DNA from 2 places in the Streptomyces sp. NPDC026092 genome. Region 1 is predicted to be linked to the other one. Evidence: riboswitches for the same ligand, from Rfam matches in the RefSeq annotation. Region 1 holds a riboswitch; the other holds the start of a gene.
What was found. Region 1 has a riboswitch for glycine ahead of gcvP (aminomethyl-transferring glycine dehydrogenase). Riboswitches for the same ligand answer to the same signal wherever they lie in the genome.
Positions count from the first base shown of each region.

Region 2: linked by a shared signal. The riboswitch ahead of gcvT (glycine cleavage system aminomethyltransferase GcvT) and the one ahead of gcvP (aminomethyl-transferring glycine dehydrogenase) in region 1 are both predicted to bind glycine.

Region 1 is NZ_JBEZYN010000009.1:9,451-24,964, forward strand. It holds gene AB0F56_RS16600 (DNA polymerase IV) at 1-943, shown strand, start outside; gene AB0F56_RS16605 (PRC-barrel domain-containing protein) at 1,205-1,573, opposite strand; glycine riboswitch at 1,698-1,797, shown strand; gene gcvP (aminomethyl-transferring glycine dehydrogenase) at 1,976-4,861, shown strand; gene AB0F56_RS16615 (DUF5999 family protein) at 4,995-5,201, opposite strand; gene AB0F56_RS16620 (hypothetical protein) at 5,566-6,186, opposite strand; gene AB0F56_RS16625 (glutamate-cysteine ligase family protein) at 6,667-8,166, shown strand; gene AB0F56_RS16630 (CPBP family intramembrane glutamic endopeptidase) at 8,290-9,069, shown strand; gene AB0F56_RS16635 (PhzF family phenazine biosynthesis protein) at 9,137-9,946, opposite strand; gene AB0F56_RS16640 (DinB family protein) at 10,089-10,679, opposite strand; gene AB0F56_RS16645 (PadR family transcriptional regulator) at 10,814-11,443, shown strand; gene AB0F56_RS16650 (SRPBCC family protein) at 11,517-11,945, opposite strand; gene AB0F56_RS16655 (hypothetical protein) at 12,014-12,223, opposite strand; gene AB0F56_RS16660 (Clp protease N-terminal domain-containing protein) at 12,421-12,993, shown strand; gene AB0F56_RS16665 (EamA family transporter) at 13,035-14,024, shown strand; gene AB0F56_RS16670 (DMT family transporter) at 14,225-15,172, shown strand; gene AB0F56_RS16675 (FMN-binding negative transcriptional regulator) at 15,231-15,514, opposite strand, start outside.
Region 2 is NZ_JBEZYN010000002.1:282,703-298,216, forward strand. It holds gene AB0F56_RS03915 (ABC transporter substrate-binding protein) at 1-140, opposite strand, end outside; gene AB0F56_RS03920 (ABC transporter permease) at 257-1,261, opposite strand; gene AB0F56_RS03925 (enhanced serine sensitivity protein SseB C-terminal domain-containing protein) at 1,572-2,360, opposite strand; gene AB0F56_RS03930 (enhanced serine sensitivity protein SseB) at 2,404-3,141, opposite strand; gene AB0F56_RS03935 (AAA family ATPase) at 3,279-3,959, opposite strand; glycine riboswitch at 4,100-4,205, shown strand; gene gcvT (glycine cleavage system aminomethyltransferase GcvT) at 4,367-5,494, shown strand; gene gcvH (glycine cleavage system protein GcvH) at 5,583-5,960, shown strand; gene glyA (serine hydroxymethyltransferase) at 5,985-7,244, shown strand; gene AB0F56_RS03955 (L-serine ammonia-lyase) at 7,392-8,762, shown strand; gene AB0F56_RS03960 (hypothetical protein) at 8,777-9,415, opposite strand; gene AB0F56_RS03965 (hypothetical protein) at 9,412-10,299, opposite strand; gene AB0F56_RS03970 (hypothetical protein) at 10,331-10,501, shown strand; gene AB0F56_RS03975 (EF-hand domain-containing protein) at 10,763-10,978, opposite strand; gene AB0F56_RS03980 (GNAT family N-acetyltransferase) at 11,052-11,690, shown strand; gene AB0F56_RS03985 (YncE family protein) at 11,695-12,891, opposite strand; gene AB0F56_RS03990 (polysaccharide deacetylase family protein) at 12,915-13,736, opposite strand; gene AB0F56_RS03995 (ATP-binding protein) at 14,132-14,734, opposite strand; gene AB0F56_RS04000 (enoyl-CoA hydratase-related protein) at 14,757-15,514, opposite strand, start outside.

The sequences.
Region 1 (15,514 bases):
GTCGAAGATGCTCGCCAAGATCGCCTCCGAGGAGGCCAAGCCGGACGGCCTGGTGCTCATAGAGCCAGGGACCGAGCGGGAACTGCTCGGGCCCAAGTCGGTGCGGATCCTGCCGGGGGTCGGGCCGGCCACGGGGGAGCATCTGCGGCGGGCCGGGATGACCACGGTGTCGGACCTCGCGGACGCGGGCGAGGACGAGCTCGTACGGCTGCTGGGGCGCGCGCACGGGGCCTCGCTGTACCGCATGGCCCAGGGGTACGACGATCGGCCCGTGGTGGCCGAGCGGGACGCGAAGTCGGTGTCGGTCGAGGACACCTTCGACGTGGACCTGCACGACCGGGTGCGGATCCGGATCGAGGTGGAGCGGCTGGCCGAGCGGTGCGTGGGGAGGCTGCGGGCCTCGGGGCACTCGGGGCGGACGATCGTGCTGAAGGTGCGGCGCTTCGACTTTTCGACGCTCACGCGCTCGGAGACCTTGCGGGGGCCCACGGACGACCCGTTGGTGGTCCGGGAGGCGGCGGGGCGGCTGCTGGAGGGGGTGGACACGACGGGTGGGGTGCGGTTGTTGGGGGTGGGGGTGAGTGGGCTTGCGGACTACACGCAGGAGGATTTGTTCGCGCAGGCGGCGGAGGCGGAGGCGGCGGAGGGGGTGCGGGACGGCGGGGGTGCGGTGGAGGAGGTGCCTGTGGGAGTGGGGGCTCCTGAGGCGGGGGAACCCTCTGCCGCCGAGCGGAGGTGGGTGCCCGGGCACGACGTACGGCATGCCGTGTACGGGGCCGGGTGGGTGCAGGGGAGCGGGGTGGGGCGGGTCACCGTGCGCTTCGAGCAGCCGGGGTCGGCGCCGGGGCGGGTGCGGACGTTTCTCGTCGACGATCCGGAGCTGGAGGCGGGGGAGCCGCTGCCGCTGGTGGGGGGCGGGGCGGGGACGGCGGCGGTCGCCTAGGGGGAGTGCGCCCGGCCTCCGGCCGGGCTTGTGTTCACCCGCACCACCCGTGCGAGTGAGAGGGCAGAGGTGCGGGTCTGCTTGTGGGGGTGCGCGCCGTCGGCGGGCTCGGTGGGGTCGGTGGCTGCCCCGCAGGCCCGCGCCGGGACCGGTTGTGCGGGTGGGAGGGCAGAGGTGCGGGTCTGCCTGTGGGCGGCTGTGCGCCGTCGGCGGGCTCGGGGGGTCGGTGGGCTGGCTGTGGTGCGGGAGGGGGCGGCAGGGCTATGTGTCGTCCTGGCCTGCCAGGCGGCCGAAGTCGTGGTCCGGGGGTGGTGGGGGTGGGAGGGCCAGGCTGTAGTGGCGGTAGAGCTGGAGTTCTTGTTCCGGGGAGAGGTGGCGGCCCACGCCGAAGTCCGGGGCGTCCTTGATCAGGGCGCGTTCGTACGGGATGTGGAGGCCGTCCTCGACCAGTTCGCTGGGCTCCAGGGGGACGAACGCGTCGCGGCCGAACAGGCCCGTGCGGACCGCGGCCCACTCGGGGACGCCCGTCGCGTCGTCCAGGTACACCTCGTCCACGGTGCCGATCTTGTGCCCGTTGCGGTCGAACGCCTTGCGGCCGATCAGGCTGCGCGGATCGATGTCGGTCTGCACGGTCCCTCCAACTGGTCGCACCTGCTCTGCGAAGGCCTACAAAGAATACGAAAGTGCACATCTGGGATGTCGGCCACTTGAGCGATGGAAGGCGGAACCGCGCTGGTAGGCTGGCTGTGGCTGTCGACCCCGTGCGGGAGAGTCCTCCGGAGAAACCTTTCGGAGGCGCCGAAGGAGCAAATCCTCCCCGGAATCTCTCAGGCACCCGGTACCGCATGGACGAGGTCACTCTGGAAAGCAGAGCGGAGGTCCGACGGCGTCCGCTCTCACCGACGGTGAAAGCCGGCGAGCCCTGGGCATCGCCGGTGAAGCTCTCAGGTTGAGATGACAGAGGGGGAGGCCGTCCGGGCACCCGCGCCGTGGTGTCCCTCGCAGGTCGTGACGACCAGGAGGCCTCCGTACATGACCGCCAACCGCATTTCGCTCTCCGAACTCGAACAGGGCATCCCGTTCGAGCAGCGGCACATCGGGCCCGACGCCGAAGCCCGGGCCAAGATGCTCGCCCAGGTCGGCTACGGCTCCCTCGACGAGCTGACGGCCGCCGCCGTGCCGGACGTGATCAAGAACGCCGAGGCCCTCGGGCTGCCGGCCGCCCGCACCGAGGCCGAGGTCCTCGCCGAGCTGCGTGAGCTCGCCGATCGCAATCAGGTGCTCGCGCCGATGATCGGGCTCGGCTACTACGGGACCTTCACTCCGCCCGTCATTCTGCGGAACGTCATGGAGAATCCTGCCTGGTACACGGCCTACACGCCGTACCAGCCCGAGATCTCGCAGGGGCGGCTCGAGGCGCTGCTCAACTTCCAGACCATGGTCGCCGACCTCACCGGTCTCCCGACCTCCGGCGCCTCCCTCCTCGACGAGGGCACCGCCGCCGCCGAGGCCATGGCGCTCTCCCGCCGTGTCGGCAAGGTCAAGAACGGGGTCTTCCTCGTCGACGCCGACGCGCTGCCGCAGACCATCGCCGTCATCGAGACCCGCGCCGAGCCGACCGGTGTCGAGGTCGTCGTCGCGGACCTCTCGGCCGGTATCCCGGCCGAGATCGCCGAGCGTGGTGTCTTCGGCGTGCTGATTCAGTACCCCGGTGCCTCCGGCGCCGTGCGTGACATCAAGCCGCTGATCGACGCTGCCCACGAGCTCGGTGCGATCGTCACCGTTGCCGCTGATCTGCTCGCGCTGACGCTGCTCACCTCGCCCGGCTCCCTCGGTGCCGACATCGCCGTCGGTACCACCCAGCGGTTCGGTGTGCCCATGGGGTTCGGCGGCCCGCACGCCGGCTACATGGCCGTCCAGGACAAACACGCCCGCTCGCTGCCCGGCCGCCTGGTCGGCGTCTCCGTCGACGCCGACGGCAACCGCGCCTACCGCCTGGCCCTGCAGACCCGCGAGCAGCACATCCGCCGCGAGAAGGCCACCAGCAACATCTGCACCGCTCAGGTGCTGCTCGCCGTCATGGCCGGGATGTACGCCGTCTACCACGGGCCCGAGGGCCTCAAGGGGATTGCGCAGCGGACCCACCGGTACGCCTCCGTTCTTGCCGCCGGGCTCACCGCCGGTGGTGTCGAGGTCGTCCACGGCGACTTCTTCGACACCGTCACCGTCCGCGTGCCCGGCAAGGCCGCCGCGGCCGTGGCCGCCGCCCGCGAGGCCGGCGTGAACCTGTACCTCGTCGACGCCGACCACGTGTACGCCTCCTGCGACGAGACCACCGGGCGCGCGCAGATCGCCGCCGTCTGGGCCGCCTTCGGTGTCGACGCCGACATCGAGGCCCTGGACGCCGTCACCGAGGACGCGCTGCCCGCCGGGCTGCTGCGCTCCGACGCGTACCTCACCCACCCGGTCTTCCACGCGCACCGCTCCGAGACGTCGATGCTGCGCTACCTGCGCCGGCTCGCCGACCGCGACTACGCGCTCGACCGCGGCATGATCCCGCTCGGCTCCTGCACCATGAAGCTGAACGCGACCACCGAGATGGAGTCGGTGACCTGGCCCGAGTTCGGGCAGATGCACCCCTTCGCCCCGGTCGAGCAGGCGCAGGGCTACGTCACGCTCATCACCGAGCTGGAGGAGCGCCTCGCCGAGGTCACCGGCTACGACAAGGTGTCGATCCAGCCCAACGCCGGTTCGCAGGGCGAGCTGGCCGGTCTGCTGGCCGTCCGCGCCTACCACCGCGCCAACGGCGACGAGCAGCGCACCGTCTGTCTGATCCCGTCCTCGGCGCACGGCACCAACGCCGCCTCCGCCGTGATGGCCGGCATGAAGGTCGTCGTCGTCAAGACCGCCGACGACGGCGAGGTCGACGTCGCGGACCTGCGCGCCAAGATCGAGCAGTACCGCGACGAGCTGTCCGTGCTGATGATCACCTACCCGTCCACGCACGGTGTGTTCGAGGAGCACGTCGCCGACATCTGCGCCGAGGTCCACGAGGCCGGCGGCCAGGTCTACGTCGACGGCGCCAACCTCAACGCGCTGGTCGGGCTCGCCAAGCCGGGCAAGTTCGGTGGCGATGTGTCGCACCTGAACCTGCACAAGACGTTCTGCATTCCGCACGGTGGTGGCGGTCCTGGCGTCGGGCCCGTCGGTGTGCGTGCGCACCTCGCCCCGTACCTGCCGAACCACCCGCTGCAGCCGACGGCCGGTCCGGAGACGGGTGTCGGCCCGATCTCGGCCGCCCCGTGGGGCTCCGCGGGCATCCTGCCGATCTCGTGGTCGTACGTCCGACTGATGGGCGGCGAGGGCCTCAAGCGCGCCACGCAGGTGGCCGTCCTCGCGGCGAACTACATCGCCAAGCGCCTTGAGCCGCACTACCCGGTGCTCTACACCGGTCCGGCCGGGCTCGTCGCCCACGAGTGCATCGTCGACCTGCGCCCGCTGTCGAAGGCGACCGGCGTCAGCGTCGACGACATCGCCAAGCGCCTGATCGACTACGGCTTCCACGCGCCGACGATGTCGTTCCCGGTGGCCGGCACGCTGATGATCGAGCCGACCGAGTCCGAGGACCTCGCCGAGATCGACCGCTTCTGCGACACGATGATCGCGATCCGCGGCGAGATCGAGAAGGTCGCGTCGGGCGAGTGGCCTGCCGGGGACAACCCGCTGGCCAACGCCCCGCACACGGCCGCCGCCCTGGGTGGCGAGTGGAACCACCCGTACACCCGTGACGAGGCGGTCTTCCCGGCCGGTGTCTCGCCCGCGGACAAGTACTGGCCGCCGGTCCGCCGCATCGACGGCGCGTTCGGCGACCGCAACCTGGTCTGCTCCTGCCCGCCGCTGGACGAGTACGACCACTGACGAGCGACCGGCCGCTCGTGACGGCATGAACGCATGAGTCAGGGCCGGTTCGGAGAGTTCTCTCCGGGCCGGCCCTTGCGTGTTCCCTCGTACGGTGTCGTGCCTGACGTTGCCCCGACGTGCCGTCCTGCTGTCAGGCGGCGGTCGTCACGCCGGCCGTCGTCAGCGGGCGGTGCGGGGCGATGATCTGGCCGTCCGGCAGCAGTTCACCGGTGTCCTCGAAGAGCAGGACCCCGTTGCACAGCAGGCTCCAGCCCTGCTCCGGGTGGTGCGCCGTCATGCGGGCCGCCTCCCGGTCGGCGGATTCGGCGGTGGGACAGGCAGGCTGGTGCTGGCACATGGATGGGTTCTTTCGCTGCGTCGTGGTGAGTGAGTGTGTCGTCCTGCGGCTCGGTTCGGTGCTCATGGCCGCCCCCCGTTGTCGGTTCGGTTGGTCCAGTGTTCCCCCACGGACGACGATCCGCAGGTATTTCGCGGCAGCTCTTCCTACTGCATGAAGACGTATCACCCGCGCGGGCGGTTCAGCTCAACTGGGCGGTCTCTTCGGGTGGTTCGGGGTAGTCCTGCTGGGCTAGCCCGTAAGGGGAGGGGGTGTTCGAGGTGGTCGTTCGGCGACAACCCGTCCTCCCGGGGTGCGGGTTCGGGCAGCAGGGCGCCCCGCGGCCGGCCGGGCCGCGGGGCGTGGTGCGCTTCTCGAGGCCCGCTCAGGCCGGCGCCGGGGTGCCGAACAGCGGCGGGGGCGCCAGCCGCAGGGTGAGCACGGGCAACAGGTCGGCGACCAGGTGCGGCTGGTTCGCCGCGATGCCGGGCGGTGCCGGGGCGAGCGGGATCAGCAGGTCGTCAGGGTCGGGCGAGGACGAGGCCCCGTCGGACTCCGTGTCGCCGTGCAGCCAGAGCGTCAGCATGTACAACTCCGGTACGGACAGCAGCCTCGGCTGGTACGTCGTGGGCAGCGCCTCGGCCTGCAGCAGGGCGCGTTCGGTGGCGGTGACGTAAGGGCCCTCGAAGAAGTGCGAGAAGGACCAGCCGTCGGGGGTGAGCATGGTGTCGGCGGCGGCGACCGCCCGGTCGGTGCCCCGGATCAGGAAGCGCCAGCCGGCCAGCCGCGTGCGCGGCGGCTGCCCGGTCGGGGTGACCTGGTCCCGTACGTCGACGACCTGGTCCCGCACGTCGAGGACGTGGACGGGCAGGGGCAGCTCGGGGCTCAGCGGCCCCTGGGCCGCCCGCAGGGCGGGAGTTCGCGCCTCGCGGACGGCGGTGGGGGAACCGAGGGCCGCGAGGACACTGCGCAGGGCCGGCGCGGGGGCCGGGGAGGGTCGGAGCATGATGGGTCGCCTCTCGCTCAGGAGACACGGTGACGCGTGGGCAGGTACGACGGCGCTGTGGGCTGCCGGGCCGAAGGGGCCATGAAGCCATGGCCGGGTGCCAACACTCTGCCTCGTTCGCGGAGTTTATACGAGACGTGTTCACACGATGTTTCCGCTAGCGGTCGCCGATATTGCGCGCAAGGCCGCATCCGGTCTCGCTACGGAGGCGATTCATCGTATTTATGCCGGGTGCCGGTCGTCTGCCTGCGAGAACTTCACCGGAGCGGACGGCCGGATATCGACCCCATGCTTTCGATGAATATGTTCGGGGAATATGTCCATTGCCGGATGCCGTCGGGACGTGCCGGGCGATTGCTCGTTCCAGCCTATCGTTCAACGAGGGCGCTCCGCAGGCGTTATGGATCAATCGCGTGGGCATCATCGTTCCGTGACACGCGCGGCCGTCGCCGTGGCCGCCCGATCGGGAGGGAAGCTTCCATGGGGGAGAAGGTCGTGGCGGACAGGTTCGACCTGTCCGATCGGCAGCGATACCGCAGGAAGCTCCAGCAGTGCCTGGCGGGTCTTGCGAGGCTCCTGGCGGAGAAGCGGTTCGACCGGCCGAGGAATCTGATGGGCCTGGAGATCGAACTCAATCTCGCGGGTGCCGACGGCATGCCCAGGATGGTGAATGGGGCCGTCCTGGAACGCATCGCGAGCTCGGATTTCCAGACGGAACTGGGAAGATTCAATCTTGAAGTGAACATCGCCCCGCACCGGCTCGGCGGGCGCGTTTTCGATCGGCTCGCGGAGGAACTCACGACCGGCCTCGGATATGCCGATCGCAAGGCCCGTGAAGTCGATGCCGGCGTCATCATGATCGGAATTCTGCCGACCCTCGCCCAGGACGATCTCGTCTCCGAGAACCTCTCGGCCGTCGACCGCTACACCCTTCTCAACGATCAGATCGTCGCCGCCCGCGGAGAGGACTTCACCCTCGACATCCATGGCGTCGAGCAGTTGACCTGCACGGCCACCTCGATCGTCCCCGAGGCGGCCTGTACGTCGGTGCAGTTGCACCTCCAGGTCACGCCCGGCCGGTTCGCCGCCGTGTGGAACGCGGCGCAGGCCGTGGCGGCGGTCCAGATCGCCGTCGGCGCCAACTCCCCGTTCCTCTTCGGGCGCGAGCTGTGGCGCGAGTCCAGGCCGCCGCTCTTCACCCAGGCCACCGACACCCGGCCGCCCGAGCTCCAGGCCCAAGGGGTGCGGCCCCGCACCTGGTTCGGGGAGCGGTGGGTGGACTCCGCGTACGACCTCTTCGAGGAGAACCTGCGGTACTTCCCCGCCCTGCTGCCGATCTGTGACGAGGAGGATCCGCTCCGCGTCCTGGACCAGGGCGGTGTGCCCCGGCTGCAGGAGCTGGTCCTGCACAACGGGACCGTGTACCGCTGGAACCGGCCCGTGTACGGCTGGGTCGACGGGGTCCCGCATCTGCGCGTGGAGAACCGGGTGCTGCCGGCCGGGCCGACGGTCACCGACGTCGTCGCCAACGCGGCCTTCTACTACGGCCTGGTGCGGGCGCTCGCCGAGGACACCCGGCCGGTCTGGAAGCGGCTGCCCTTCGAGGACGCCGCCGCGAACTTCGACACCGCGTGCCGCCACGGGATCGACGCGGAGCTGCGCTGGCCGCGCCCCGGGCGCTCGGGCGGAGTGGCCGCCGTACCGGCCGTACGGCTCGTCCTCGACGAACTGCTGCCGCTGGCGGCGGCCGGGCTCGACGCCTGGCACGTCGAGCCGGCCGACCGCGACTTCTACCTCGGGGTCATCGAGGAACGGTGCCGGGCACGGGTCAACGGGGCGTCCTGGCAGGTCGACACCTTCCACCGGGCGCTCGCCTCCGGCCTTGACCGCGACGCGGCCCTCGCGGCCACGACCCGCCGGTATGCCGAGCTGATGCGGGGCGGCGAGCCGGTGCACCGCTGGCCGGTGGGGGTCGGGTAGCCGGGCGGACGAAGGGGCTGTACCGCTGTCGGAATGGCGCTCGGCGGGGGGCGTCACGCATGATCTCCGTACCCGGAACGCGATGGGGAATGGGAGACAGGTGTGGTGTCGGATCAACGAGTGGTGCCTGATGCCCTGCCGCCCGGCGGCCTTCCGCGCGGGATCCTGCGGTCCGAGACCCTGATCGTCCTGGCGCTGTCGCTCGGTGCGAGCGCACTGTCGTCCCTCATCAGCTTCATCGGTTCGCTGACCAAGCCCGGCGGGCTCAAGGAACAGGCGGCGACGCTCAACGGCTCGTACGCGCCCGGGCGGCCGTGGCTCGATCTGGCCTGGCAGCTCTTCGGCATCGCCACGGCGCTCGTTCCGGTCCTGCTCGTCGCGCATCTGCTGCTGCGGGAGGGCACCGGGATGCGGGCGATCGGCTTCGACCGGACCCGGCCCTGGCCCGACCTCGGCAGGGGTGCGCTGGTCGCGGCCGTGATCGGGAGCGCGGGGCTCGCCTTCTACCTCGCGGCGCGGGGCGCCGGGTTCAACCTGACCGTGGTGCCCGAGTCGCTACCGGACGTGTGGTGGAAGTACCCGGTGCTCATCCTGTCGGCGGTGCAGAACTCCGTCGTGGAGGAGGTCATCGTCGTCGGCTATCTGCTGCGCCGGCTCGGGCAGTTGGGGTGGACACCGATGGCCGCGCTGGTGGCGAGTTCGGTGCTGCGCGGCTCGTACCACCTCTACCAGGGCATCGGCGGCTTCATCGGGAACGTCGTGATGGGGGTCGTCTTCGTGTACCTCTACCGCCGCTGGGGGCGCGTCGGCCCGCTGGTGGTGGCGCACGCGCTGCTCGACATCGTGGCCTTCGTGGGGTACGGGCTGCTGGCGGGGCGGGTGGACTGGTTGCCCACGGTGTAGGGCAGCCCACGGTGAAGGGGCGTACGGCCGGGTGCCGTACGCCCCTTCACCATGTCCGGGGGCCGCGTCAGGCGTGCAGGTCGCCTTCGATGACCGTGACCGCGTCGCCGGTCAGCAGGGTGCGGTCGCCGCGCAGCCGGGTGCGGACGATGCCGGTACGGGCGCCGCCCTGGAACCCCGTGAGGTCGTCGCGGCCGAGGCGGGCGGACCAGAGCGGGGCGAGCGCGGTGTGGGCGCTGCCGGTGACCGGGTCCTCGTCGATGCCGAGGCGGGGGAAGAAGGCCCGGGAGACGAAGTCGTAGCCGCGCTCGGGCTGTTCGGCGGCGGCGGTGACGACGACACCGCGCTCGGCGAGGCCGGCCAGGGTCGCGAGGTCGGGCGCGAGGGAGCGTACGGCTGCCTCGTCGCGCAGCTCGACGACGAGGTCGCCGATGTGGGCGGCGGTGTCGTGGACCGCGACGACCTCGGCGCCGAGGGCCTTCTCCAGGCCGGCGGGGGTCTCGACGGGGGTGAGGGACGAGGTCGGGAAGTCCATGGTGATCGAGCCGTCCGGCGCCGCCGTCGCGCTGAGGATGCCGCAGCGGGCGGTGAACCGGACGGTCCCGGTCGCGGCTCCCGTGGTGTGCAGGACGTGGGCGGTGGCGAGGGTGGCGTGGCCGCACATGTCGACCTCGGCGACCGGTGTGAACCAGCGCAGCGCCCAGTCGGCGTCGCCGCCCGGGGGGAGGGGGTGGGCGAAGGCCGTCTCGGAGAGGTTGACCTCGGCGGCGACCTTCTGGAGCCAGTGGTCGTCGGGGAAGGAGTCGAGGAGGAGGACCCCTGCCGGGTTGCCGGAGAAGGGGCGGTCGGTGAAGGCGTCGACGATTCGGATCCGCATGGACCGGACCGTACCGTGACGGGAAAGTGGCAGGCCAAGGCCAATTCCGGAGGACTGGACCGATCCGTCCGGGGACGTGAACCACGGTCCGGCGTCGGGTGTTCCCGTCTGCCTGTGTCTGTGTCTGTGCCTATGACTTTGCCTACGCCTTGTCCGCCTCCCGGGCGGTCCGCTCCAGGCGGTCGCGGTACTCCTTCCACCAGGCCGTGTCGCCCGGGGGAATGCTGGTGTTGCCCTCGTTCATCCCCACGGCGCCGTCCATGAATTCCCGGAGGATGTCGGCGTGCCCGGCATGCCGGTGCGTGTCGGCGATGACGCGTACGACGGCGTGGTGCAGCGTCACCTCGTCCCTGCCCTCGGGCCACCAGGGCACGGTGCCGACCGTGTCCAGGGGCAGCGCGTCGATGGTCGCGTCCGCGTGCGCCCAGGCCCGGCGGTAGAGCCCCACGATCTGCCGGCGTGACTCCTCGGCGGTCGCCCACATGTCCGCGTTGGGCTCGGCGCCGGCCTCGACCCAGGGCAGGTCCTCGTGCGACGGCCTGCCGAAGGTGTCCCCGAGGTAGCCCAGCTCCACGCTCGCCGCGTGTTTCACCATGCCCAGGAGGTTGGTGCCGGTCGGTGTCATCGGGCGGCGGACGTCGTACTCGGAGAGCCCGTCGAGCTTCCAGAGCAGCGCGTCGCGGGCGGACTGGAGGTAGAAGCGCAGGTCGGCCTTGGGGTCCGTAGGGGTCATGGGGCCCAGTCTGGCGCTCGTGCGCGCTCCGGTCCGGGGATTTTTCGAGCCTGGTTGGCAAACGAAGTATTCCGATATATCGTTGAGGCATCGCGACCGTTCAACGATGTATACCCGATGGAAGGAGCGTTGCGATGCGTTCACATGGACACGAACACGGACATGGAGACTGCGGGCCCGGCCCTCGTGGCTGGGGCGGCTTCCGCGGTGGTGACGACGAGCGGCGGCGTGCCGCCTTCGGCCCGTTCGGGCCGGGGTTCGGCGGCGGGCCGTTCCGGGGAGGGCCGTTCCCCGGTGGGCGCGGTCATGGAGGCGGCCGGGGCCGGGCGCGGCGCGGAGACGTGCGCGCTTCGATCCTCGCGCTGCTGAAGGACCGGCCGATGCACGGCTACGAGATGATCCAGGAGATCGGCGAGCGCAGCGGCGGGGCGTGGAAGCCCAGCCCCGGCTCGGTCTACCCGACCCTGCAGCTCCTCGAGGACGAGGGCCTGATCACCAGCGAGAGCGAGGGCGGCAAGAAGCTGTTCACGCTCACCGAGACCGGCCGGACCGAGGCCGAGTCGGGGCCGGAGGCTCCCTGGGAGGAGGCCGGGCGCGGAGTCGACTGGGACGCCGTCAACGAGATCCGGCAGGCCGGCTTCGGTCTGATGGAGGCGTTCGGCCAGGTCTGGAAGACCGGCAGCGCCGAGCAGCGGCAGAAGGCCGTCGAGGTCATCAATGAAGCCCGTAAGAAGCTGTATCTGATCCTGGCCGACGAGGACTGACCTTCGGGGTCGGGGGAATACCGGAGGGCCCGTGCGGCGATCGCCGCACGGGCCCTCCGTGTGCGTGTGGGGCTCAGGCCACCAGGCCGGTCAGTTTGCGCAGCGACTCGTTCAGGGCCGCCGTCGCCGAGTCCTTCAGCTTGCCCGCCATCAGGGACACGGCGGCGCCCGTGAACTCGCCGTCGATCCGTACCGTCGTGGCGTCGCCGTCGGCGGCCAGGGAGTAGCGGGTCGCCACGATGACGCCCATCGGGCCCTTGCCGCGGATGGCCAGGACGCGCGCGGTCTCCAGCTCCTCCACCGTCCAGGTCACCTCGGCGGGGAAGCCCATCAGCTTCATGTTCTCCGCGAAGGTGGCACCCGTCTCCAGGGAGGCCGGGCCGCCGCTGGGGAAGTTGGTGTGGGTGGCGTTCCACTCGCCGTACGAGGAGAAGTCCGTCAGCTGCGCCCAGACCTTCTCGGCCGGCGCATCGATCCGTGTCTCGGCGCTGACTTCGGCCATACGACCACCCCTTCGCGGGTTCCGTCCGACTCTGGTGTCGCGGAACGTAGCCGGGCGGCCGTGAACATTCAATACTGATGAACCGTCAGTTCTTCGACGTCGCCGATCCACCAGATCTGCGCCGCGTCGAACCAGTCGGAGGCGCGCGGACCGCCGCTCTCGTCGTGGCAGTGGAACGCGGCCCAGAAGAGATCGGCCGGCAGCGCGTCCCGCGGCGCGTACACGCGGTAGACGTACTGCCGCCCGTCGAGCGCGAGCAGGGCGACCATCCAGAACATATTGAGGAGACGAAACGGGAGGGCCTCGTGGTTGCATTCGGGGCGCAGGGCAAGGCGGCGCGCGCCCCTCGGGCGTGATCGGGCGCAATCTCCTCCGTAAGGAGGAGGATCCGGTCGCCTGTGCCCAACTGTGGTGGGATGCGCACATGCTTCTCGCCGGGGATGCTCCGGCGGCCGTCGGCTGATGAGGTGGGAGCGTGCATAGTCCTGTCCCTCGCGTACCGCAGCAGCCCGCGTCCCACCGCCCCGATCTCCTCGCGTCCCGCCGCCCGGAGATCCAGCTCGGCCGCCTCACCGCCGAACTCGCGACGGTCGTGGCCAGCGCGCGCCGCCGGGCCCTGCGGGACGGCGACCGGCAGATCGACACCGCCCATCTGCTGCACTCCCTGATCGAGTCCGACCCCGAGGTGGGCGCGGCCTTCGAGGGCGGCCCGCCGCAGCTCGCGCGGGTGCTCGGCTATCTCGTCCAGCGCTCGATCGGCTACGGGCTTCGGTGGCGCGGCTCCGTAGAGGACTCCGGCGCCCTGGAGGTCGTACGGGACACGGCGGCAGCAGCGGCCGCGGCCGGCTGGTCGCCCACGGCGGCCGCCGCGATGGGCGGCGCCTGGGAGCGGGCCGCGCTGCGCGGCGACCAGCGGGCGCGGGGCCTCGATCTGCTGGCCGTCATCGCCGCGGACCCGGAGAGCAGGGCCGTCGAGGTGCTCGGCCGGGCCGGGGTCGATCCGCGCGCTCTCGCCGACCGGATCGGGGAGCTGTCTCAACAGGTGTGACGGGGGTGACGCTCCTGACGCCGTCCTGTCATGATGGCCCGATGCACGCGTCTCAGGGGAGAAGCGCCGGCCTGGGACTTGCCCTGGCCTCGGCCTTCGCATTCGGCGGTTCGGGTGTGGCGGCGAAGCCGCTCATCGAAGCGGGGCTCGACCCGCTCCATGTGGTGTGGCTCCGGGTCGCCGGCGCCGCGCTCGTCATGCTGCCCGTGGCCTGGCGCCACCGCGACCTCCTGCGGCGCAAGCCGGCCCTGCTCGCCGGATTCGGTCTCCTCGCCGTGGCCGGTGTCCAGGCCTTCTACTTCGCCTCGATCTCCCGGATCCCGGTCGGCGTCGCGCTGCTCATCGAGTACCTCGCGCCCGCGCTCGTCCTCGGCTGGGTCCGCTTCGTCCAGCGCCGGCCGGTCACGCGCGCCGCCGCGCTCGGCGTCGTCCTCGCCGTCGGCGGCCTCGCCTGCGTCGTCCAGGTCTGGTCCGGACTCACCTTCGACCTGCTCGGACTTCTTCTGGCGCTCGGCGCCGCGTGCTGCCAGGTCGGCTACTTCGTCCTCTCCGACCACGGCGGCGACGAGTCCGACCCGGTGGACCCGCTGGGCGTCATCGCGTACGGACTCCTCATCGGCGCGCTCGTCCTCACCGTGATCGCCCGGCCGTGGGGGATGGACTGGTCCCTGCTCGGCGGCGACGCGGACATGAACGGTACGGGTGTGGCCGCCTGGCTGCTCCTCGGCTGGATCGTGCTGATCGCCACCGTCCTCGCGTACGTCACCGGCGTCGTCTCGGTCCGCCGCCTCTCACCCCAGGTCGCCGGTGTCGTCGCCTGCCTGGAGGCCGTCATCGCGACGGTCCTGGCCTGGGTGCTGCTCGGCGAACACCTGGGGGCGCCGCAGATCATCGGCGGCGCGGTGGTCCTCGTCGGCGCGTTCATCGCCCAGTCGTCGACCCCGAAGGCGGCGTCCGTCGAGCCTGTGGCCGGTTCCGTACAGACCGCGCACGACGAATCCGAGTTGTCCGCCGGGCGGACCGGAGCCTAGGGTGAGGATCATGCATTCGGCCGTGCTTCCGCCTCCTGCCGCCTAGGCGCGGGCGGCGTTCTCTCTGACGAAGACCGGGCTCGGGCAGTCCCCGAGCGGTTCGTCGCTGCCCGCGTGCGGAGTCGAGCGACCACATCCCCTGTTTTCGTACGGAGAAGAAGCACGTGTCGAACTCTTCGCTGTCCTCGTCCGTGACGGCCATGCCTGCCGTCGGGCGGAGTCTGCTCTATCTGATCGTCGCCGGAATCGCCTGGGGCACCGCGGGCGCCGCGGCTTCTCTGATCTTTCGGGTCAGCGACATGGGGCCGCTGGCCCTCTCCTTCTGGCGGTGCGCCGGTGGACTCGTCCTGCTGCTCGGGGCGCTTGCCCTGCGGCCGCGCCGGAGTGCGGGCGCGGTGGCCGAGCCGCGCCGGAGGCGGCTGATCCGGATCCTCGGTACGGGGGTCGGTCTCACCGTCTTCCAGAGCGCCTATTTCGCCGCCGTCGAGGCCACCGGGCTTGCGGTCGGCACCGTCGTCACGCTCGGCGCCGGCCCCGTCCTGATCGCCGTCGGCGCCCGGCTCGGCATGGGTGAACGGCTCGGCCGCGGGGGAGCGCTGGCCGTGACCGGTGCTCTCCTGGGGCTCGGTGTGCTCGTCCTCGGCGGTGAGGGCGGCGAGGTCAGGCCCGTGGGGGTGGGGCTCGCCGTGCTCTCGGCCGCCGGGTACGCGGCGATCACGCTGCTCACCCGGTGGCTCGGGCGGGACGGGGGCGGCTCGGACGCTCTGTCGACGACCACGTGGGCCTTCGCGATCGGCGCGGTGGGGCTGCTGCCGATGGCTCTCCTGGAGTCCCCCGGGGGCCTGCTGCCGCGGACGGGTCAGCCGGTGGAGGTGCTCGTGCTGGTGATCTATGTCGCGGCGGTGCCGACGGCGCTCGCGTACGCGCTGTACTTCGCCGGGGCGGCCGTGGTCAGGGCCGCCACGGTGTCGGTGATCATGCTTCTGGAGCCGGTGAGCGCGGCGGTGATCGCCGTCGCGGTACTGGGCGAGGAGCTGGCCGCCGCCACGGCTGTGGGCACGCTGGTGCTGCTCGCGGCGGTGACGGGGCTCGCGCTCGCCGAGGCGCGGTCGGCCGCGGTGCGGCGGCGGGCCGCCGCTCCGGCCTAGTCCGAGTGCGGGGGGCGCCGGCGGGCCGCCGCTCCGGCCGGATCGATACGAAGGTGCCCTAGTTCGAGCTCGCGGGGCGGCGGCGGAGCTGGTGGGTCGCCGCCTCCGCGTCGCCTCTGGCGGCGCGCGTCGTCAGGCCCACCACGATCGCGTCCTGCACCGGTTCCGGCTTGTGATTGGCGTACTTGAACTTGGCGCGGACGTCCGTCACGTCGAGGCGTACGCCCCGCAGGCCCGCCAGCAGGCGGCCGAAAGGGGCCTCGCTTGGTGCGACCGGGGCGGTGCCGCCCTCCGGCTGGAAGTGGGCGACCTGGCGGTTGAGGAGCTCCGCCTTCTCCGCCG
Region 2 (15,514 bases), on a different contig from region 1:
GCGGCGTTGAAGCCGGGTGCGCCGGTCTTGCTCTTGCCGTCGCCGGTGCCGCCGCCACACGCGGTGGTGACGACCATCGTGGCCGCGGCGAGCAGCGCGCCGGCGGCGATTCTGCGCCGCGAAGAGCTGTTCAGAGTCATGGTCTCGCAACCTCCGGAATAGTGGCGGCCGTTACGGCGGTCCGCCGGTGTTGATTGCCTCCTGTCAACAGCGGCAGGGGCGGGTCTGTACGGGCGTGCGGGCGGTCTGCGGGCGGTCAGCGAGCGGCCTTCGGGTCGAGCGCGTCCCGCACGCCGTCGCCGAAGAGGTTGAACGCCAGAACGGTGATGAAGATCGCGAGGCCGGGGATCACCATGAACAGGGGGTCCGACTCGTAGGTGGAGATGGCCGTCGACAGCATCTGGCCCCAGGAAGCGGTGGGCGGCTTCACACCCGCGCCGAGGAAGCTGAGGGCCGCTTCTGTGAGGATGTTGGTGGGGATCATGAGCGTCGCGTAGACCATGATCGGGGCGACCAGGTTGGGCAGCAGCTCCCGGCGCAGGATGTAGAGCCGGCCGGCGCCGAGCGAGCGGGCGGCCTCCACGTACTCGCGGTTGCGCAGCGAGAGGGTCTGGCCGCGGACGATCCGGCCGACGTACGGCCAGCCGAAGAAGCCGATCACGATCACCAGCGCGCCGATGCGGACCCCCGAACCGGAGAAGCCGAGCAGCTCGTTGGGGAGCACGGAGACCAGGGCGATGGTGAAGAGCAGCTGCGGGAAGGCGAGCATGACGTCCATGACGCGGCTGAGCGCCGCGTCGACCCAGCCGCCGAAGTAGCCGGCGACGATGCCGAGGATCGTGCCGAGGACGACCGCGAACATCGCAGCGAGGAAGGCGACGAGGAGCGAGATCCGGGCGCCGTAGACGATCCGGCTGAAGACGTCACGGCCGTTGACGGGCTCGACACCGAGCAGGAAGTCGGAGCTGATGCCGCCGTAGGGACCGATCGGGGTGCCGAAGAGCGGGTCGATCTGGTCCTCGTGGAACTCGTCCGGCGGGTGGCCGAGCAGACCCACGATGACGGGCGCGAGGATCGCGACGACGACCAGGAAGATCACGATCGCGCCGCCGGCCAGCGCGAGCTTGTCGCGCTTGAGCCGGGTCCAGGCGATCTGCCAGGGGGAACGTCCCTCGATCGTCTTGCCGGGCGGCGCTGGGGGCACGGCATCGACGGCGGCGGTCGACTCGGCCGCACTCGTCTCGTGCAGTGGTGCCGTCATCGTGGTGAGGACCCCTCTCGGCCGCCGGTAGCCGGCCCTTGCCCGCCGCGGGTAGCGGCTTGGTGGAACAACTGCGGGGCACCGGCCAGGAGGCCGAACGCCCGGTGTTCCGGGGAGTCTTCAATGTGGTCGCGATCACCCGCCAGACCTGACGGGGAATGTTTGCGCAACCGTGATGCGGTTCGTTGCCTTCCGTTATCCGGACGCTGTGATCGCGCCAGCGGACCATCTCGCCCACTATTCGGCCAGAACGGACATCCGACCCAACCCCTGTGTGACAGGGGTCAATTGGTGCGACGGAACGGACGTATCAGTACGTACGCGGTACGGCCGGCGGGTAGCCGTAGCCCGGGGCGGGCGGCGCGGGCGCCGCGTGCGCGTCGCGGTCGTAGAACGGGCGCGCGTTGGCGCGCAGCCACATCGCGACGGGGTCGTACGCGTCCGACATCGCGACCGTCGAGACGGGCAGGCCGTCGGGGACGGCGGAGACAGACTGGCGCATCATCGCCCGCACCGACTCGACCGAGGCGGCCGAGGTGTCGTACAGGTCGAGGCCGATGGCGAGGTACGGGGTGCCGAGCGCGGGATGCACCCAGGCCCGGCGCAGCGTCCGTACGGCCGGGGTGCGGTGGGCGTTCTGGGTCAGCAGGGCGTAGAACTGCGGGATCTCCAGGGCAGGTTCGGAGAGCCTGAGCGGTCCGGCCGGCATCCGGTCGAGGCCGGTGGCGATCCGGCGCAGGTCGGCCCAGGGGATGCCGACGCCGCCGTTCTGGTCGTGCGGATTGAGCCAGATGCCCACCCGGTCGGGGAAGAGCGCGCCGGCGATCTCGCGCCCGGTGACCACCTCGTGGGCTCGGTTCCAGCCGGAGGCGGCGAGCTCCTGGGCGGAGGTGACGCAGGGGGCGTACCCGAGGCCGTCGACCTCGATGTTCCCGTACTGGGCGTCGGACGAGCCGGGCGTGCCCTGCCAGAGCAGCATCCAGACACCGCCGTCGGCGAGGGCGCGCAGCAGGTCCTCGTACGCCTCGTAGCGTCCGGGTGTGACCTGGCGCAGCATGTGCTCGACCTGTCCGGTCGCAGCGGTGCCCGACGCGCTCACGCTGTTTTCCGCCCCTCTTCCGTAGACCCCATCAGCTTAGTTATCAGGAGGCCCGCTGGTAGAAGGGGCGCACCCGCTCCAGCATCCACTCGCCGACCGGGTCCTGTGCGACGTCGAGCAGGATGAGGTTGACCGGCCAGGCCACCTCGACCCGGCCGAGCGCGCGGCCGAGGGCGTCCAGCGGGGCGTTCCGGTCGACGCCGTCCCAGGTGACGAGCTCGACGCCGACGAAGAGGGCCGGTTCGGTGCCCTCGACGCTGGCGAGGGCGCGGCGGGCAGAGAGGACGACTCCGGTGGCCTCGAACTCGGCGGCCGCGGCGGAGAGGAAGTCGACGGGGTCGTCCTGCCAGTCGGGCTCGAAGAGCCGGACCCGGCCGCCGCTCGCGGGGCCGTCCAGCGGGGTGCGGCCGGTCCGGCAGAGCTCGGCGACGGCGGGCGGGGGCAGCGGGGCGCCGACGGTGCCGCCGGGGTTCACGGCGATGCCGAGCTGCGGGGGCAGGCCGCGGGCGAAGTCCCGGGCGGGGGCGACGGTGAACGACATGTGGCTGCCGACGCAGGCCAGGAACTGCTGCTCGGAGCTGAAGACGGGGACGTACGGGAGTCCGTCGATCTCCATCGTGGGCAGGTCGAGGTCACGGCTCTCGGGGCTGCCGCCGTTGGGCAGCGGCACCCAGACGGGGCTCCGGCCGAGGACCTCGACGAGGCGGCCTCCGGCGGAGGGGTTGCCGAGCGAGGCCGCGAGGACCTCTTCGAGCTCGTTGCCCGGCCACGTAACGTCCACGGTTCCCGCTTCCCCTGTCTCACGCGTCCTGATCGCGCTGTCTCACGCGTCCTGATCGCGCGTCTCCCGCGTCCTCGTCACGACGCCCTCGGGGCAGAACCCTAACGCCGCCCTGGCACCCCCGTGGCCAAAAGCGCTCAGTGGACGGAGCGGAAGGCGATGGTCCGCAGGGCGCCGGCGGCGTCCCGGTCTAGCAGGGTCGCCGAGGCGCAGCCCCGGGGCAGCCGACCCGACTCGACCGAGCCGAGGAGCCGGCCGACGGCCCGGCGGTGCCGGGCGAAGGCGTACCCCGAGACGCCCCGGCCGCGCTCGCGCTGGCCGGCGCGGGCGGTGTCGGGCGTGACGTCGAGCAGGATCAGATGGAGGGCGCTGCCGCGGCGGCGGGCCTCGCGGGCCAGCCAGTTCCGCACCCAGGACTGGGTGCCGCAGTCGTGGACGACGACGCTCCGCCCGGCGCGCAGGACGCGCCAGAGCCCGGCGTAGTGCGCGATCCGGGCCAGCGGGCGGTAGACCGCGTACGGCAGGAAGGCGGGCAGCCGGGCCTCCCAGCGCTCGCGGGCGTCCTGGGAGTCGATGCCCAGGCCGTCCGCGGCGCGCCGCATCAGGGTGGACTTGCCGCTTCCGGGCAGCCCGGAGACCACCACGAGGTCGCCCGCGGCGAAGGCGAGCGTCCGGGGGCCGCGGCCGCCGCGCTCGCGCAGGTCGCGCAGCAGGGGCGCGGCGCGGCGCCTGCGGGTTCTGGCGCGGGCGCGGGCACGCGGGCCGGGTATCCCCGTCCCGGTGCCCGTGGCGTAGGCGCCGGAGTGCTGGATCGTCATCGTCTCTCCCCCAGTCGGGTCCCGAGAACCCCTTGCCCACAAAGTGTAAAGAAGGGGTAATCAGTCACAAGCGATTTGCCGATCGGACACCGCGTGCAATGATGTCCGCGCCAAGCGCACACAACCGCATACCGGCCGCTCGAATCCGCGCGGGAGAGTCCCGGAACCACCTCCACGGTGGGCCCCGGGCGCCGAAGGAGCAAGACCCTCCCTTGAATCTCTCAGGCCCCGTACCGCGTGGATGAGGCAGATCTGAAAAGCGGGACGCCTTCCGGCGTTCCCACCCAAGGTGCAAGCCGAGGTCTCGGTGACGAGATGCCCTCGGTGAACCTCTCAGGTTCCATGACAGATGGGGAGGACGTCCTCGCCCGTCATGTTTTCCGCCCTTGGGATCCGGGAGCCACCTCATGAGCACGTCTGCCCCCCGTCTGACCGCCCTCGATGCCCTGCATCGCTCCCTGGGCGCGACCATGACCGACTTCGCCGGCTGGGACATGCCGCTGCGCTACGCCAGCGAGCGGGACGAGCACCTCGCCGTCCGCACCAAGGCGGGCCTCTTCGACCTCTCCCACATGGGCGAGATCACCGTCACCGGTCCGCAGGCCGTCGAGCTGCTCGACCACGCGCTGGTCGGCAACATCTCCACGGTGGGTGTGGGCCGGGCGCGGTACACGATGATCTGCCAGGAGGACGGCGGCATCCTCGACGACCTGATCGTGTACCGGCTCCAGGAGCACGAGTACATGGTCGTGGCGAACGCCTCCAACGCGCAGATCGTCCTCGACGCCCTCGTGGCGCGTGCCGAGGGCTTCGACGCCGAGGTCCGCGACGACCGTGACGCGTACGCCCTGATCGCCGTCCAGGGCCCGGAGTCCCCCGGCATCCTGAAGTCGCTCACCGACGCCGACCTGGACGGGCTGAAGTACTACGCGGGCCTCCCGGGCACGGTCGCCGGGGTCCCCGCGCTGATCGCCCGTACCGGCTACACCGGCGAGGACGGCTTCGAGCTGTTCCTGAAGCCGGAGCACGCCGAGGGCGTCTGGAAGGCGCTGACCGAGGCGGGCGCGCCGGTCGGCCTGATCCCCTGCGGCCTCTCCTGCCGTGACACGCTCCGCCTGGAGGCGGGCATGCCGCTGTACGGGCACGAGCTGACGACCTCGCTCACCCCGTTCGACGCGGGCCTGGGCCGGGTCGTGAAGTTCGAGAAGACGACGAACGAGGGCCGCTTCGTGGGCCGCGAGGCGCTCGAGAAGGCCGCCGAGCGCGCCGAGACCGCCCCGCCGCGCAAGCTCGTCGGCCTGATCGCCGTGGGCCGCCGGGTCCCGCGCGCCGGGATGGCGGTCGTCGCGGACGGCCAGGTCATCGGCGAGGTCACCTCGGGCGCCCCGTCGCCGACGCTCGGAAAGCCGATCGCGATGGCCTACGTGGACGCGGCGCACGCCGCGCCCGGCACCCAGGGTGTAGGTGTGGACATCCGCGGCACCCACGAGCCGTACGAGGTCGTGGCGCTGCCCTTCTACAAGCGCCAGAAGTGACGTTTCCCACCCCGTCACGTCTCACCTCCCGTCTCATCCCGTAAGACCCGCGTTCATCAGTACTCCCCCGATCCAGGAGAATCACGACATGAGCAACCCCCAGCAGCTCCGCTACAGCAAGGAGCACGAGTGGCTGTCGGACGTCGTCGACGGCGTCGCGACGGTCGGCATCACCGAGCACGCGGCGAACGCCCTCGGTGACGTCGTCTACGTGCAGCTCCCGGAGGTCGGGGACACGGTGACCGCGGGCGAGTCCTGTGGCGAGCTGGAGTCCACCAAGTCCGTCAGCGACCTGTACGCCCCGGTGACCGGCGAGATCGTCGAGGCCAACCAGGACGTCGTGGACGACCCCTCCCTGGTGAACACCGCCCCGTTCGAGGGTGGCTGGCTGTTCAAGGTGCGCCTCGCGGGCGAGCCGGACGACCTGCTCACCGCCGACGAGTACACCGCCTTCACCGCCGGCTAACCGAGACCCCGTAGGGATCGATTCATGTCGCTTCTGAACACCCCTCTCCACGAGCTGGACCCCGACGTCGCCGCCGCCGTCGACGCCGAGCTCCACCGCCAGCAGTCCACCCTCGAGATGATCGCCTCGGAGAACTTCGCTCCGGTCTCGGTCATGGAGGCCCAGGGCTCGGTCCTCACCAACAAGTACGCCGAGGGCTACCCGGGCCGCCGCTACTACGGCGGCTGCGAGCACGTCGACGTGGCCGAGCAGATCGCCATCGACCGGATCAAGGACCTGTTCGGCGCCGAGTACGCCAACGTCCAGCCGCACTCCGGCGCCTCCGCGAACCAGGCCGCGCTCTTCGCGATCGCCCAGCCCGGCGACACGATCCTGGGCCTGGACCTGGCGCACGGCGGTCACCTGACCCACGGCATGCGCCTGAACTTCTCGGGCAAGCAGTTCAACGTGGTCGCGTACCACGTGGACGAGGCCGGCCTGGTCGACATGGCCGAGGTCGAGCGCCTCGCCAAGGAGCACCGCCCGAAGGTGATCATCGCGGGCTGGTCCGCCTACCCGCGTCAGCTGGACTTCGCCGAGTTCCGCCGGATCGCCGACGAGGTCGAGGCGTACCTGTGGGTCGACATGGCCCACTTCGCGGGTCTGGTCGCGGCCGGTCTGCACCCGAACCCGGTCGCGTACGCGGACGTGGTCACCTCGACCACGCACAAGACGCTCGGCGGCCCGCGCGGCGGCATCATCCTCGCGAAGAAGGAGTTCGCGAAGAAGCTGAACTCCTCGGTCTTCCCCGGATTCCAGGGTGGCCCGCTGGAGCACGTGATCGCGGCCAAGGCCGTCTCGTTCAAGATCGCGGCCTCGGAGGAGTTCAAGGAGCGCCAGCAGCGCACGCTCGACGGCGCCCGGATCCTGGCCGAGCGCCTGGTCCAGGACGACGTCACCGCGCACGGCGTCTCGGTCCTGTCCGGCGGCACGGACGTGCACCTGGTCCTGGTGGACCTGCGCAACTCCGAGCTGGACGGCCAGCAGGCCGAGGACCGTCTCCACGAGGTCGGCATCACGGTCAACCGGAACGCGATCCCGAACGACCCGCGTCCGCCGATGGTCACCTCGGGTCTGCGCATCGGTACGCCGGCGCTCGCGACCCGCGGTTTCGGCACCGAGGACTTCGCCGAGGTCGCCGACATCATCGCGGAGACCCTGAAGCCCGGCTTCGACGCGGACGCCCTCAAGGCCCGCGTGACCGCTCTGGCCGAGAAGCACCCGCTGTACCCCGGCCTGAAGTAATTTCGTACCCTTTTGTTCGTACGAAGCTCCGGGGCACCGCGCACACTGGTAGTGAGCGGTGCCCCACCCCTTTGTTCCGCCTGTTTCGTCCTCCGTTCTGCACCACCCCGGCAGACAACGGCGTCAGCCCCCCACAAGGAGTTCCCCGTGGCCATCTCGGTCTTCGACCTGTTCTCGATCGGCATCGGCCCGTCCAGCTCGCACACGGTGGGCCCGATGCGGGCCGCCCGGATGTTCGCGCGCCGGCTGAAGAACGAGGGCCTCCTGGCGCACACGGCGTCGATACGGGCCGAGCTGTACGGCTCGCTCGGCGCGACCGGCCACGGCCACGGCACGCCGAAGGCGGTCCTGCTCGGCCTGGAGGGCAACTCTCCGCGCACGGTGAACGTGGAGACGGCGGACGAGGAGTTCGAGCGGATCAAGGCGAGCGGCCGGATCAACCTGCTCGGCGCGCACGAGATCCCCTTCGACTTCGACGAGGACCTGATCCTGCACCGCCGGAAGGCGCTGCCGTACCACGCCAACGGCATGACGGTCTTCGCGTACGACGCGGAGGGCGCGCTGGTCCTGGAGAAGACGTACTACTCGGTCGGCGGCGGCTTCGTCGTGGACGAGGACGCGGTCGAGGGCTCGGACCCGATCATCCCGGACGACACGGTCCTGAAGTACCCGTTCCGTACGGGCGACGAGCTGCTGCGTCTCGCGAAGGAGACCGGCCTGTCGATCTCCGCGATGATGATGGAGAACGAGAAGGCCTGGCGCACGGAGGAGGAGATCCGCGCGGGCCTCCTGGAGATCTGGCGGGTCATGCAGGCCTGCGTCTCGCGCGGCATGTCCCGCGAGGGCATCCTGCCCGGCGGCCTGAAGGTCCGCCGCCGCGCCGCGAACACGGCCCGCAAGCTGCGCTCCGAGGGCGAGCCGGCGGCGCTGGCGATGGAGTGGATCACGCTCTACGCGATGGCCGTGAACGAGGAGAACGCGGCGGGCGGCCGCGTGGTCACCGCCCCGACGAACGGCGCGGCGGGCATCATCCCGGCGGTCCTGCACTACTACATGAACTTCGTGCCGGGCGCCGACGACGACGGCGTGGTCCGCTTCATGCTGGCGGCGGGCGCGGTCGGCATGCTCTTCAAGGAGAACGCCTCGATCTCGGGCGCCGAGGTCGGCTGCCAGGGCGAGGTCGGCTCGGCCTGCTCGATGGCGGCCGGCGCCCTCGCGGAGGTCATGGGCGGCTCCCCGGAGCAGGTCGAGAACGCGGCCGAGATCGGCATGGAACACAACCTGGGCCTGACCTGCGACCCGGTCGGCGGCCTGGTCCAGATCCCGTGCATCGAGCGCAACGGCATGGCGGCCGTCAAGGCGGTCACGGCGGCCAAGATGGCCCTCCGCGGCGACGGCAGCCACCTGGTCTCCCTGGACAAGGTCATCAAGACGATGAAGGAGACCGGCGCGGACATGTCGGTCAAGTACAAGGAGACGGCGCGGGGCGGTCTCGCGGTGAACATCATCGAGTGCTGATCAGCACGGGCTGATCACCGCCTGCTGATTCCCGGGGCGGTCCGGGCCTCGTGCGGGTTCGGCTCGTCGCGCAGCAGCGGCACCGGGCCCCGCAACGCGAATCCGCCGGGGAGGTCCAGCCGGCCGCCCCGGCGCTCGGCGATCACCGCCCCCTGCGCCCCCAGGCTCACGTCGACCGCGCACTCCCCTGACCGCACGCCGGTCAGACAGGTGTCGCGGACCACGCAGACGAGCCCGGAGATCCAGAAGACCACGCTCAGCTGCACGTCCAGTGTGCCGATCTTGGCGCCGTCCACGTAGACGTCGACGTAGGGCCGGTGCGTGGAGGTCACCCGGTGGGTCGCGAGCGCGACGACCTCCTCGCTGCCCGGCAGATCCCGGGTACGGCGCGCGGCGGACTGGAGCGCGGAGTGGCCGCGCCAGCCGGCTGCGGCCAGGTCGAGCACGTCGAGGCCGAGGAAGTCGTCCACGACGGTGGCCAGCTCGTGCTCGACCGCCCGGTCGGCAGCGGGCGTCCGGCCCCGTACGGGCGCGAGCAGCGGCTCGGCCGTGCCATGGGCACGCAGCGGGCCGTCAAGGCCCTCACCGTCGCCGAGCAGGAACGAGCGGACGGTCGTCGGGGTCGTGGCCCTCGCGGGCGCGGTCGTGGTCATCGGTCCTCCTCGTCGAGGGTCTGCCGGCCGGGGTCCGGGTGCGGGTCGAGCCGGGTGGAGTGGGTGGGCGGCTCGCCGGGCGGCCGGTACTCGGTCAGCGCCGTGTCGCCGATGGCGGGCCGCAGGGTCGCCCGTACGTGGTTGCGCACCCAGCGGGGGCCGCGGTGCAGGCGCCCGAAGTAGACGGCCGCGGCGGCGGCGAGGGCGAGCGCGCCGCCGAGGGATGCGGGGCCGACGACCCACCCGACGGGGGTGGAGCCATCGCCGTTGCCTCCGGGCGGGACGTTCGGGTTCGAGTCGGTCGGGTTCGGATCCGTCGAGTTCGGATCCGTCTGGTTGGGGTCGGTCGGGTTCGGATCCGTCGAGTTGGGATCCGTCGGGTTCGGCTCGTCAGTGACCTCGTACGAAGCCTCGTCGTACTGCTCCGGATAGTCCTGGCAGACCGCCACCACTGTGTGCTCGCCCGACTCCGCGTCGCTCGGTACCGGGATCTCGGTGGCGAAGGTGGCCTGCTCCGTGACGGGGGCGGTGGCCAGCGGCGGCCCTTCGCCGTCCCACCGCAGGTCGACGTTCGAGCACCTGAAGCCCGTGCCCTCCGCCTGTACGGTGCTCCCTTTCGCGCCCTCCTCCTCGGCGAGGGTGAGGAGCGGGTCCCCCGGGGTTTCGACGACATAGTCCGCGTCCGCATAGAGGGACGGCTCATCGGTGCACTCGGCCCGCAAGGTGTAGGTGTCCGGGTCCGAATCCGGGACGGTCTCCGTGTATGAGAAGTCGCCGTTCTCCGCCACGGGGATGCCGGACGCGATCGCGGGCCCGTCGACCACGTGGAGATACACGGTGCCGGCGGGGCACTCCTGGAAGCCCGTGCCCCGGACGTCGATCACGTCCCCGACGGAGCCGTGGTCCGGGTCGAGCGTGAGGGAGGCCTCGGCATCCGGTGGTTCCGTCGTCGGCGCCGGTTCCGATGTCGTGGGCGGCGGCTCCGACGTGCCGGGTGGCGGCTCCGTCGTCGGCGGCGGGGGTTCCGTCGTGTCCGCCGGCGGTTCCGAGGTCGTCGGCGGGGGCGTCGGTTCGGCCGACGCCTGAATGGCGACCGGTCCCACGCTGATCGCTACGCTCAGAAGCACAGCCATCAGCAATCGACGCACCAGCCGCGCGGCAGTGACCATAGGAAGGAGGGATTGGGGAACACCCCTATTTTCCCATCAGGTTCACACCCGCGCGCGTCGTCCCTCCCGGCGGCTCAGCCGGGCGCGTCGGCGCTCGGTCGGCGCCGGTGCCCGGGCGGGCGGCACCTCACGTGCGTCTACGCACGGAGTGCGCGCCGCCCGCCACGCCCCGCAGGGGTCAGGCCTTGTTGAGGTGGGACCAGAACTCGTCCCACGACAGCTTGCCGTCGCTGTTGCTGTCCCGCTGCTTGATGAGCGCCTCGGCGACCGTCTCGGTCACGTTGAAGTCGCCCAGCTGGGCCATGACGCTCTTGTACTCGGAGGCGGTGATGAAGCCGTCCTTGTCCACGTCGAACCGATCGAACGCCGTGCGTGCCGACTCGATGTCCGCCACTGTTTCCGCCCCTTCTTGGTGCTTCTCTGACGGGGTCAGATTAGCGGGCGCGACCATGTCAGATGATGGGGGTATGAGCGATGACGTGGGACGGATTCTTGCGGCGGCCGCCGGCGGACTGTTTCCGCCGCCCGACGGGGGTACGACGATCGTGCCGCAGCCCAGCCCCCGCGATGCCGGAGTCCTCGCCTTCACCGCGCACTCCGTCGTGTTCACCGACGCGGATCCGGACTGGGTACGGGCCGAGCTGGCCGCCACCGCCAGTGATCCGCTCGCCGCGTCCATGAATCCGGGCTTCCTGCTCGCCCTCATGCGGCGTACCGGCCGGCGGATGAACACCGTCGACCTGCTCACCGTCGCCCCCGCCCTGCCCGGCGCCCCCGAGCTGCCGCTGCGTGAGATCGAGGATCCCGAGCATCCCCGGGTCGCGCGGGCGATGAAGTACCGCGACGACGTACGCGTCTGGGGCGCCGAGGGTGGTCTGCTCGTTCTCGGGCGGGGTGTCGCCGGGCGCTGGGAGGCCGCGATCGAGGTGGACGAGGACGTCAGGCACCGCGGGATCGGCCGAGCCCTCGCGCTCGCCGCCCGGCACCTGACACCGGGCGACGTCGTCTGGTCCCAGCAGTCCCCCGGAAACGCCCGCAGCGTCCGGGTGTTCCAGGCCGCCGGCTATCGGCCCGTCGCCTCCGAGGCCCTGTTGAGCGCCGGGTGACGAGTCATCTGAACACGCCCGTGTGGCCCAGGGAGTAGCGGCCCGGTTGGGGGTAGACCGCCAGGCCGTGCGGGCCGCCGCCCACCGGGATGCGGGCCAGTTGCTTTCCGGTCTTCGTGTCGATCGCGTACACCTCGGCGTCGTAACGGCCCGACAGCCACAGCACCTTGCCGTCGGCCGAGACGCCGCCCATGTCCGGGGAGCCGCCGTCCGGCAGCCGCCACTTCTTCGTCAGCCGGTTCTGGGCGAAGTCGAAGACCGAGATGGAGCCCTCGCCGCGGTTGGGGACGTACATCTCCTTGGAGTCGCGGGAGATGTAGAGGCCGTGGGCTCCCTTGCCGGTCGGCATCAGCTGCGGCGTGGTGAACTTCTCGCCGTCGAGGACCCACATGCCGTGGGCCATCATGTCGGCGATGTAGAAGGTCTTGCCGTCCGGGGAGAGCTTCACGTCCTGCGGCATGGCGCCCTCGAACGGCAGCCTCTGCTGGCCGACGACCTTCATCTTCTCCGTGTCGACCTTCAGGAGCTCGCCGGAGAACTCGCAGGAGACCACGAAGTACCGGCCGTCGGCCGAGAAGTCCGCGTGGTTGACGCCGTAGCAGGAGACCGGGACGGTCTTCTTCCGCTCCATCGTGTGCGGGTCGCGGAAGACCAGCTCCCGGTCGAGCGAGGCCATGACGACGGCGTACTTCCCGTTGGGCGTGAAGTACAGGTTGTACGGGTCGTGGACCTCGACCGGCTTGCCCGCGACACCGGTGGCCGGGTCGATCGGGGTGAGCGTGTGGCCCCGGTTGTTGTTGACCCAGAGGGTCTTCAGGTCCCAGGACGGCACGACGTGCTGCGGCTGGATGCCGACCGGGATCGTCTCGACGACCTTGTACGTCGCCGGGTCGATGACCGAGACCGTGTTGGAGTTGGTGTTCGGGACGTAGACCCGGCTGGGGAAGCCCTTCACCACGGGCGAGAGCTTGCCGGGGCGGTCGGCCGCGTAGATGTCGTTCGGGTCGAGGACCGGCGGCATCCCCGGCAGGCCCGCGGGGGTGGCCTTCTTCGGTACGGCGGGGAGCGCGGCGGCCTCCTCCTTGCCGGCGCCGCCCCGGGGCTCGGGGGCCCGGTCGGCGGTCCCGCACCCGGCGAGCGCGGCGAGCAGCGCGGCGGCGAGGAGGCTCTTCGTGCGCGTGGTCATCGTGCGCGTGGTCATCGTGCGCGTGGTGAGAGGCGGCATCAGGTCAGCAGCTCCGTGGTCGTCACCGCGCGCAGGCCGCGGCGGTCGAGGTCGGCGAGGAGGGGCGGCAGCGCGGCGAGGGTGTCCGCGTAGCCGAGGTGCAGGCTCACCACCGACCCCGGGTGGATCCGTGCCGCGACGTTGCGGACGACGGCCTGGGCGCCGGGCGACGTGTGGTCGAGGGAGTCGACGTCGTACGAGAGAACGTGCGGATAGCCGGCCCGACGGGCGGCCCGCTGGACGACCGCACCGGCGTGCTGGGTCCTCGACGGCCGGAACCAGGTGCCGATGGAGCCGGTGAGGCGGCGCAGCCGGGTGGCGCAGGCGGCGATCTCGGCGTGCGCCTCGTCCTCGGTCATCGCGTTCACGTCGAGGTGGCGCTGGGTGTGGTTGCCGAGGTCGTGGCCGCCGTCGAGGACGCGGCGAGCCAGGTCGGGGTGGGCGTCGAGCCACTCCCCCACGGCGAGGACGGTGACCCGGGCCCCGCCCTTCTCGGCCTCGGCGAGCACGGCGCGGGCGAGGGCGGGGTCGCCCGCGCCGTGGAAGGTGAGGGCGACCCGGGGGCGGTCGCGCGGGCCGCTCGCGATCTCGACCGGCAGCCCGGGGAAGCGGCGCGGGGCCGGCGCATCCGGCGGCCTGGGGGCGGGCGCGGGCTCCCGAGGCGCGGGATCCCGGGACGCAGGGTCCCGGTGCTCGGAGCCTCCGCGCGCGGCGTCCGGTTCCGTGCCGCTGCAAGCGTTCGTGAGGAACCCGGCGGCGGCTCCCGCGAAGGCGGCCGCCGCACCTGCCCGGAGCGCGCCACGACGGTCGGTGAGGGTCACGCGCCCATTAAAGAGGCGATCTGTCTGGAAAATTACGATTGAGCCAATTCAGGACGTTTGCCGCCCCGCGTCCGGTGTCCGGCATGCGGACAAGTCGAGGAAACACCCGGTGAACACCATACTTATTCACCATTTACAAGGTTCGTGCTCCAGGTCACCAATGATTCATTGGCGAACCGTACCGGTTTGACCGATTTTGAACCGATAGGGACTTTTGGCGGCAGAGCCACCTGTCTGCCATAGTCGAAGCCACGACCCCCATTGACCCGGGCCAGGTCGTCGAGCACCGTGGGTTACACCCCCCCCGATCCGCGGCGCTCCATGCATGGAAGCCCCCTCGCGGGGGCTTTTGTGTATCCGCGGCGTATCCGCGGTCGAAGCAGGGCCGGAGACCCTCAGCGGTCCGACACCCGCATCTCGAACCAGGTCGTCTTCCCGCGCGGCTGCAGGTCCACGCCCCAGCGGTCGGAGAGCTTGTCGACGAGGAAGAGGCCGCGGCCGCTTATGTCCAGCTCCTGCACCGGCATCAGACAGGGCAGCCCGCGCGAGGGGTCGCGGACCTCGATCCGGATCCAGCCCCGCCGGCGCAGCAGCCTCAGGGCGAAGACGCGCGCCCCGGTGTGCCGGACGGCGTTCCCGACGAGTTCCGAGACGAGTAAGACCGCGTGCTCCGCGATCTGTGGCGTCAGGGCCCACTGACGGAGCACCACGCACTGCGTGAGCCGGCGGGCGACGGCGGCGGACTCGGGGCGGGACGACAACCGGACGTCGTCCTCGGCCGGATTCCCGTACAACTCCAGTGCCTTGAGGGCCTGTTCGTCCTCGGCTGTCGGTACCCACCGTGCGGCGGTCGCACCGCCGTGCTGCCGCGGTTGTTCCACACCCTCCAGGCCCGCCATGCCCCCATCATGGCCGCACGGACGGGGCCGCGTGGCCGTTCCGGAGGAATCGGTACCCCGGAATCGACAATTCCGGGAGATTCCTCCGGCATATGCCAGCGGCTTGCGGGTTCGGCGGGCGTCAGGCGAACTTGGCCTTGCCCGGGCCCTCCTCGACGAAGCTCCGCATCCCGGTCTCCCGGTCCTCGGTCGCGAACAGGCCCGCGAACCAGGTGCGTTCGATCGCGAGGCCGGTGTCGATGTCGGCCTCCAGACCCTGGTCGATCGCCTCCTTGGCGGCGCGCAGCGCGATGGCGGGGCCCTGCGCGAGCTTCGCGGCCCAGGCGTGCGCCTGCTCGTACACCTCGGCCGCGGGGACGACACGGTCCACCAGACCGAGTGTCAGGGCCTCCTCCGCCTTGACCATACGGCCGGTGAAGATGAGGTCCTTCGCCTTGGACGGCCCGATGAGCCGGGAGAGCCGCTGGGTGCCGCCGGCGCCGGGGATGAGGCCGAGCAGGATCTCGGGCTGGCCGAGCTTGGCGTTGTCGGCGGCGATCCGGTAGTCGGCGCAGAGCGCCAGCTCGCAGCCGCCGCCCAGGGCGTAGCCGGTGACCGCGGCGACGACGGGCTTGGGGATGCGGGCGATCGCGGTGAAGGAGTCCTGGAGCGCGCGCGACCGCTTCACCATGGCCGCGTGGTCCATGTTCTGCATCTCTTTGATGTCCGCGCCGGCCGCGAACACCTTCTCGCCGCCGTAGAGGATCACCGCGCGCACGTCGTCCCGATCGGTCGCCTCCTGGGCCAGCTCGCGCAGCCGGTCCTGTACGGCGATGTCGAGGGCGTTCATCGGGGGGCGGTCGAGGCGGATCGTGCCGACGCCGTCCGCGACTTCGAGGT